3 regions of the Cytobacillus sp. FSL R7-0680 genome follow, and region 3 is predicted to be linked to each of the others. Evidence: riboswitches for the same ligand, from Rfam matches in the RefSeq annotation. Region 3 holds a riboswitch; each other region holds the start of a gene.
The links. A riboswitch is a leader RNA that binds a small molecule or an ion and turns the genes downstream of it on or off. The one in region 3 is predicted to bind thiamine pyrophosphate.
Positions count from the first base shown of each region.

Region 1: it holds a riboswitch for thiamine pyrophosphate, as region 3 does, so the genes downstream of both, thiT (energy-coupled thiamine transporter ThiT) here and thiW (energy coupling factor transporter S component ThiW) in region 3, are expected to answer to the same signal.
Region 2: it holds a riboswitch for thiamine pyrophosphate, as region 3 does, so the genes downstream of both, MKY26_RS19200 (3-oxoacyl-ACP reductase) here and thiW (energy coupling factor transporter S component ThiW) in region 3, are expected to answer to the same signal.

Region 1 is NZ_JBBPAO010000001.1:3,759,152-3,761,420, forward strand. Features, by position in the region: gene thiT (energy-coupled thiamine transporter ThiT) at 198-776, opposite strand; TPP riboswitch at 881-985, opposite strand; gene MKY26_RS18835 (hypothetical protein) at 1,119-1,358, shown strand; gene MKY26_RS18840 (M23 family metallopeptidase) at 1,382-2,269, shown strand, end outside.
Region 2 is NZ_JBBPAO010000001.1:3,830,471-3,832,739, forward strand. Features, by position in the region: gene MKY26_RS19195 (glycosyltransferase) at 1-756, shown strand, start outside; TPP riboswitch at 842-943, shown strand; gene MKY26_RS19200 (3-oxoacyl-ACP reductase) at 1,036-1,791, shown strand; gene MKY26_RS19205 (IclR family transcriptional regulator) at 2,015-2,269, opposite strand, start outside.
Region 3 is NZ_JBBPAO010000001.1:1,305,793-1,308,061, reverse strand. Features, by position in the region: gene MKY26_RS06585 (shikimate kinase) at 23-529, opposite strand; TPP riboswitch at 656-763, shown strand; TPP riboswitch at 807-899, shown strand; gene thiW (energy coupling factor transporter S component ThiW) at 971-1,492, shown strand; gene thiD (bifunctional hydroxymethylpyrimidine kinase/phosphomethylpyrimidine kinase) at 1,461-2,267, shown strand; gene thiM (hydroxyethylthiazole kinase) at 2,267-2,269, shown strand, end outside.

The sequences.
Region 1 (2,269 bases), 2.5 Mb from region 3:
CGGTCTCAAGGAGAAAATAGAAGAGAAGATGTTGGTTTGTCTAGCTGCTTTTGGCGCTTTCATTTTGCATGGTTATCTTATGGATATCACGCCGATGTACATGTCACCCTGATTCCACAGTTCATTCATCGTGCGAAAATCCCCCAAAACGTTGACTTGAAAAAAAGGCCCTGAGTTCCCCCAGAGCCTTTAGATGATTAATATGCTTTTTTCAGAAGGACCTTATTGGCTGTTGTGTAAAGCATGACAACTACTAAGGCACATACGATAAAGGTAGGTAGCATATATGTTCCGTTATATACGAGTGAGTAAAGTGCGACAGGTTGATCTGCCGGAGCATAGGCACCAAATAGGATAATGCCTGATAAATAATGGCATAAGAAGCGTAAGAAACTTCCTAAGAAAACGCCACTAATAACATACATGTTTGCTTTGGCAAATTGGCCGTCTTGATAATTTTGCACAACTTTATTCATATAGATGCCTGCGAGTCCGACAACAGCAAAGGCTACGAAATAGTCAATGATCCAAGAGGCGAAATGAAAAGGAACAGCTCCTGTTAAGATTTGAAGTCCTCCTAATAGTAAGCCCGTTAAGACGCCGCCTTTAACACCCCAACGAAAGGCCATTAAGAAAACCGGTACCATAGCAAGTGAGATGGACCCACCTTGTGGCCAAAATCTCCCCATCAGTAAGCCTGATAAGAAATCAAGTAATAATGCCAAAGCTGCAAATATAGCAATTTCCACCATAAAAAGTGTTTTATTTTGTTTCATGTTTTTCCTCCTTCTCCGAAAAGAGAAGCGAACGAGTAAACCTGTATTACTTTTTTGTCATGAAAAAAAGCAATACATAGGCGGTGATGGATGCCTAGTATTGCTCATATCCAAAACCACGATCCCTACGCTAGCATTATCTAACAGGTTCTTAGGGTCAGAACGAACTCGCTCACTCTCAGCCATATTAGGCTCCCCTTGTGGAAGTATTAAATTTATCCTCGGTTAGAATATACTATGACTTTCATCAGAATTCAAGAATCTTTTTTTGGTAGTAAAAAAACAGATTATTTGTGAAACTTATTCCCTAGATAGTCGTAGAATAATCAAGGAGTGATTGATATGAAGAAGGTTTTTGAAGTAAACCATCATGGAAATCATATATTAATCGAAAATTATTGGATTAACGGAGAAAAGTTGTATGTAAATGGTGAATTACAGGATGAAAATTTAGGTCTAGCATTAAGAGGGGATTTGAAAGGTAAGTTAGAAGATTTAAGTGAAATTAAAGTAACTATTGGCGGTTTCTTTACTATTAATTGCAAAATATTTCTTGAGAATCGTTTAATTTTTTCATCTTAATAAAACTTACGGGGGTAGAGGGTATGGTAGGGTCAATAGATCCTGATAGGTTTATAGATCATTGGTTAAGAGAAGATTTTAAAACAATTTATGAAGCAACTTCAAAAGTGTTTCAAGGAATGGTTTCATTATCGGCATTTATTGAGATGAGCGCAGCTTTTAATAAAGGTGTGCGTAGTTATCATCTTACGTCACGGACGGATGTCATAGGCATTGGTCAGTTCGTATGGGTAGATAACTCAAAAGCAAAAGCAGTTGTGGTTGGATTCGATGATAAATATACAATTGTCAGTCTCTATTTGAAACCCTACTTTGTCTTTCCAGAAACAGATAAGATTTATACAAAGAATGAATACATTATGCCAGTGATGGATGATTGGTTTGTTTTCTGGGGTGGCACAAATGAATTTATTAATTACCATTACGTATATGAACATCAAAGGTACGCGTATGATCTATTAAAGGTGAAGGATGGCTCTACATATAATGGTAGACCTGAAAAAAATGAGAGTTATTACGCATTTGCAGAGGAAGTTATCGCCCCTCAAAATGGCAAAGTAATAAAAGTGGTTGATGGTCTCGATGATAATATTCCAGGGCAGATGGATGAAGAACACCCCCCAGGCAACTATATTGTGATAGAGCATGCGCATAAGGAATATAGTATGATTGCTCATTTTAAAAAAGACAGTATCATTGTCCAAGAAGGAGAAGAAGTTCTTCAAAAACAATTACTTGGCAAATGTGGGAACTCGGGTAACTCTTCTGAAGCGCATATCCATTTTCAAATCATGGATTCAGAAGATCTTCATAAAGGAAAATCAGTTCGCATTCGTTTTAAAAATGGTGTAGAACCGATTCAAGGAGAAATCGTAACAAATCATTTAACAAAATACCTTAATCGATTCGAA
Region 2 (2,269 bases), 2.5 Mb from region 3:
CCCGCATTTAAAGAAAAATGTCAGTATGCTTATAGCGAACTACCTATTTATCCAGAAAAAGCAGAAAGCCATCAAATTCGCTTATCGATGATTGTGAAGAATGAAGAAGGTCGTTATTTACAAACGATGTTAAAGAAAGTAAAGCCATTTATCGATGAAGCTGTGATTATAGATGATGCTAGTACTGATCAGACTATATCGATTTTCTTGCAAGAACTAAAAGGTATGCCAATTAAATTGGTCAAGAATGCAAGCTCCCAGTTTGCCAATGAAGTGGAACTAAGAAAACAACAGTGGTTAGAAGCAACGAATGGTTTTTTAGGTTGGGTATTAAATCTTGACGCAGATGAATGGTTTGAGGAGAGTTTTATTGATTATATTGATGACTTTGTTAAACAGGATACTATCGACCTGTACTGTTTTAGACTGTATGATATGTGGGATGAAGACCATTATCGTGAAGATGAATACTGGCAAGCACATTTCTTATACCGTCCATTTCTAGCAAGAGTTAGATCAACCTTTCAGCCTGTCTGGAAAGAAACACCACAGCATTGTGGGAGATTTCCAGAAAACATCTTCCAACTTACCCACAGTTTATCCACAATACGAGTCAAGCATTTAGGCTGGGCAAAAGAAAAAGATCGATTAGAAAAATATGAGAGATATAAGCTGCTTGACCCGAATAGCCTCTACGGTAATGAGAAACAATATGAATCGATTCTAGATAAGAATCCCCGTTTAAAACAATGGTGAGAAACATAAAGCAAATGGTCAGTTTCGAAATGAACTTCGATTCATAGCTAGGAAACTATTTGTATGCTAAACTAAAAATAATTAAAAATTGTTGCAGGGGGACTCAGAAAATGAGTTGAGAAGGTTAAAACCTGACCCTTAGAACCTGTTCGTTAAGACGATCGTAGGGAGCATCTTCCAACTATATGCATATGTATGGTAGGCTCTCCATTTTCGGGGAGCCTTTTGTTTTGTTTCCCTGAACATTTTTAATTACATCTATTGAAAAGAGGGAATAGCGTGAGAGAAGAAGTCGTGTTAGTAACAGGAGCAAGTCGTGGATTAGGAGCTGCAATTGCTGAAAAGTTTGGTAAGGAGGGCTACAAAGTAGTCGTTAATTATTTTAATAATAAAGAAAAAGCAGATGCAGTAGTTGAAAAAATCGGACAAGATCGTGCATTGGCTATCCAAGCTGATGTAAGAGATCATCAAGCAGTAAAAGCAATGGTAGCAGACACAATTGCTCATTTTGGTCGCTTGGATATCGTTGTAAATAATGCATTAGTTCAATTTAAATTTGATCCTGTGGCACAGGCGAAAGTAGAGGAATTATCTTGGGCTAGCTATCAAACCCAGTTTGAAGGCGCGATAAAAGCAAGCTTAAATGTTGTTCAATCTGCTCTTCCGGCTCTAAAGGATTCACAGCAAGCCCGTGTGATTGGTATTGGCACGAATCTTTACCAGAACCCAGTCGTTGCCTACCATGAATATACAACAGCCAAAGCGGCATTAATTGGCTTTACACGCAATATGGCCAAAGAGCTCGGACAGTATGATATTAATGTGAATATGGTTTCCGGTGGATTATTAGAAACAACGGATGCAAGTGCTGTTACTACCCCTGAGGTATTTGCGATTGTGGCTGATAACTCTGCTATCCGCCGTGTGACAAAACCAGAAGACGTAGCAGAAGCCGTTGTTTTCTTAGCCTCTCCAGGCGCTAGAGCGATTACGGGACAAAATCTAGTCGTTGATCATGGATTGACGATGAACTAAGATAAAAAAGGTCGTCATCTTTGTTTATGGCGGCCTTTTTCAATAAAATGGACTTATTTTGTAGGTTGATAAATCAGTAAAGAGCTTATATCAGCAAATGTGAGACTAAGTCGAAGCTAAACTCCAATTTATTCGCAGAAAAGGATATTTTTAAAATAACAACTTAATTTTCTCACTAGTATTTTATTCTACTAGATGTTAAAACGGTCGATTGAACGTTCAATCAGTATTGTTCAATTTTTCCTTGTTTATATCGATAGCCAAACATAGAAGATGCTTGTAGGTGAAACTTCAGCAGTTGCTTGCTCATCGGATCCGATGCTTCCTTAGGCATCTTATCGTTAAATCCAACAACTGTCACTGCACCGAGTAATTGATTCTGGTAGTCTAGCAAAGGGACGGAAGCCGAAGAAATCGATGGAATTAAAGGTTCGGTAGCGAAGGAGATTTTCGATTGTTGAATCATTTGCCATTCTGC
Region 3 (2,269 bases):
ATAACCATAATCATCACAAGCTTTATCCTATCCCACTAACAATCAATTCAGCAGCTTCTTCAGCTGTTTTCCCGTCAACATTGATTTTTAGATGATATGGTTGATAATGAGCTTGTCTTTCTTTGTAGAGATGATACATTTCGTCAGTAGAAAGACCATTCAATTTCGGTCTTGTATCTTTAATCAATGGGTATCGATCGAGCCAATTTTCCCATGAGAGCTCGATAAGGACAACGGTACTGTTTTGTAAACAAATTTCGCGGTTCTTACTGTTTAAAAAGGCGCCGCCGCCTAATGAAAGAATCTGTTTTTCTTCGGCAGATAGTTGTTCAATCAATTCGCTTTCAGCTTTTCGAAAAACTTCTTCACCATGATCAAGGAAAATTTTTGAAGTTGACATCCCAAACTGTTGTTCAATGCGTTCATCCGTGTCGATTAAACCCCACTGTAATTTCTTAGCTAATTCCGTTCCTATGGATGTCTTTCCGACCCCCATAAACCCAATAAGTACAATACTCTTATCTTCCATAGACTGTCCTCCCGAATAATATATAAAATATCATATCATAACGTTTTATGTCGCAACATCGTTTCTATCCAATGTTTTTTATTTTCATTTCTATCATTTCATGTTATATTGACATCATATATTATAAGTTTTCACTGGGGGTGCCTTCACATAGAGGCTGAGATTGAATGCCGTTCAAAACCCTTTGAACCTGATCTGGTTTGTACCAGTGGAGGGAAGTGTGTCGATGTAGTCGTCCTCGCTTCCTTTTGGAAGTAGAGGATTTTTTTTATATATGAATAAATGCTAGGGGTGCCAAATACTTGGCTGAGATGAACCCTTTGAACCTGATCTAGTTAATACTAGCGTAGGGAAGCGAGTGACGTCATACATATCATGATGACCAAAGCCGCTTATTCAAAATAGCGGCTTTTTTATTTTTATCGAAAGGAGGAAAGGTCTATGAATAAAATCCAAAAAATGACGATGACGGCAACGATTGCAGCCATCACTACTGTGTCGAGTAGTCTCATTTTTATTCCGATTGGAATAGCGAAAATTTTTCCGATTCAGCACTTGGCGAATGTATTATCTGCTGTACTTCTTGGACCATGGTATGCCGTTAGTCAAGCGTTTCTTTCATCTACATTGAGAAATATGATGGGGACTGGAAGTGTTTTTGCCTACCCCGGGAGTATGATTGGCGCATTACTTGCAGGGTTCCTTTATCAAAAAACGAAAAAAATTGGCTTCTCAGCACTAGGTGAAGTCGTTGGAACAGGAATGATAGGGGCAGTAGCGACTTATCCGATTAGTACATTACTTTTAGGACAAGAAGCAACCCTTTTCGGATTCCTACCAGCATTTATGGTGAGCTCGTTTACTGGAGCAATTTTAGGATATGGTTTATTAAGAGTATTAATTAAGAATAAAGCTATTGGAGGTTACATCAATGAAAACAGCATTAACGATCGCAGGTTCTGATTCAGGAGGAGGAGCTGGGATTCAAGCAGATCTTAAAACTTTTTCCGCCAATGGTGTGTTTGGCATGTCCGTCATTACGGCGATTACCGCTCAAAATACAGTAGAGGTACGTTCGGTACAGGATATAGAAATCAATATTATAAAAGACCAAATAGAAGCTGTGTTTGATGATATCCAAGTTGATGCTGTCAAAATCGGGATGTTGTCATCTAGTGAGACTGTAAAAATCGTCGCAGACCGTTTAAATCATTATAGTCCAAAAGTGATTGTGTTAGATCCTGTTATGGTTTCAAAAGGTGGACATCATCTTTTAAAGGAACAAGCTATTGAAGCATTAAAAGCGAAAATGTTACCACTTGCGACTGTAATTACGCCAAACATTCCTGAAGCTGAAGTACTTTCGGGTATGACAATTCGCACGGTTGATGATATGGAGCAAGCTTGTAAAAAATTATATGAATTAGGGCCAAAAGCCGTCTTATTAAAAGGTGGACATTTAGAAGGAGAACCGAATGACTTATTATGGGATGGACAAAGTTTCAACTGGTTTAATGGTCGAAGAGTAGAGACAAAAAACACCCATGGTACAGGTTGTACTCTATCATCTGCCATTGCTGCTGGGTTAGCAAAAGGGGAAGAACTTATTGAGGCCATACAGTCTGCGAAAAATTATATTTCCATAGCGATTGAGCATAGCCTAGCACTCGGTAATGGGCATGGTCCGACAAATCATTTTTATGAGTTATACAACAAAGCAAAGATGGAGGAAAGATAATG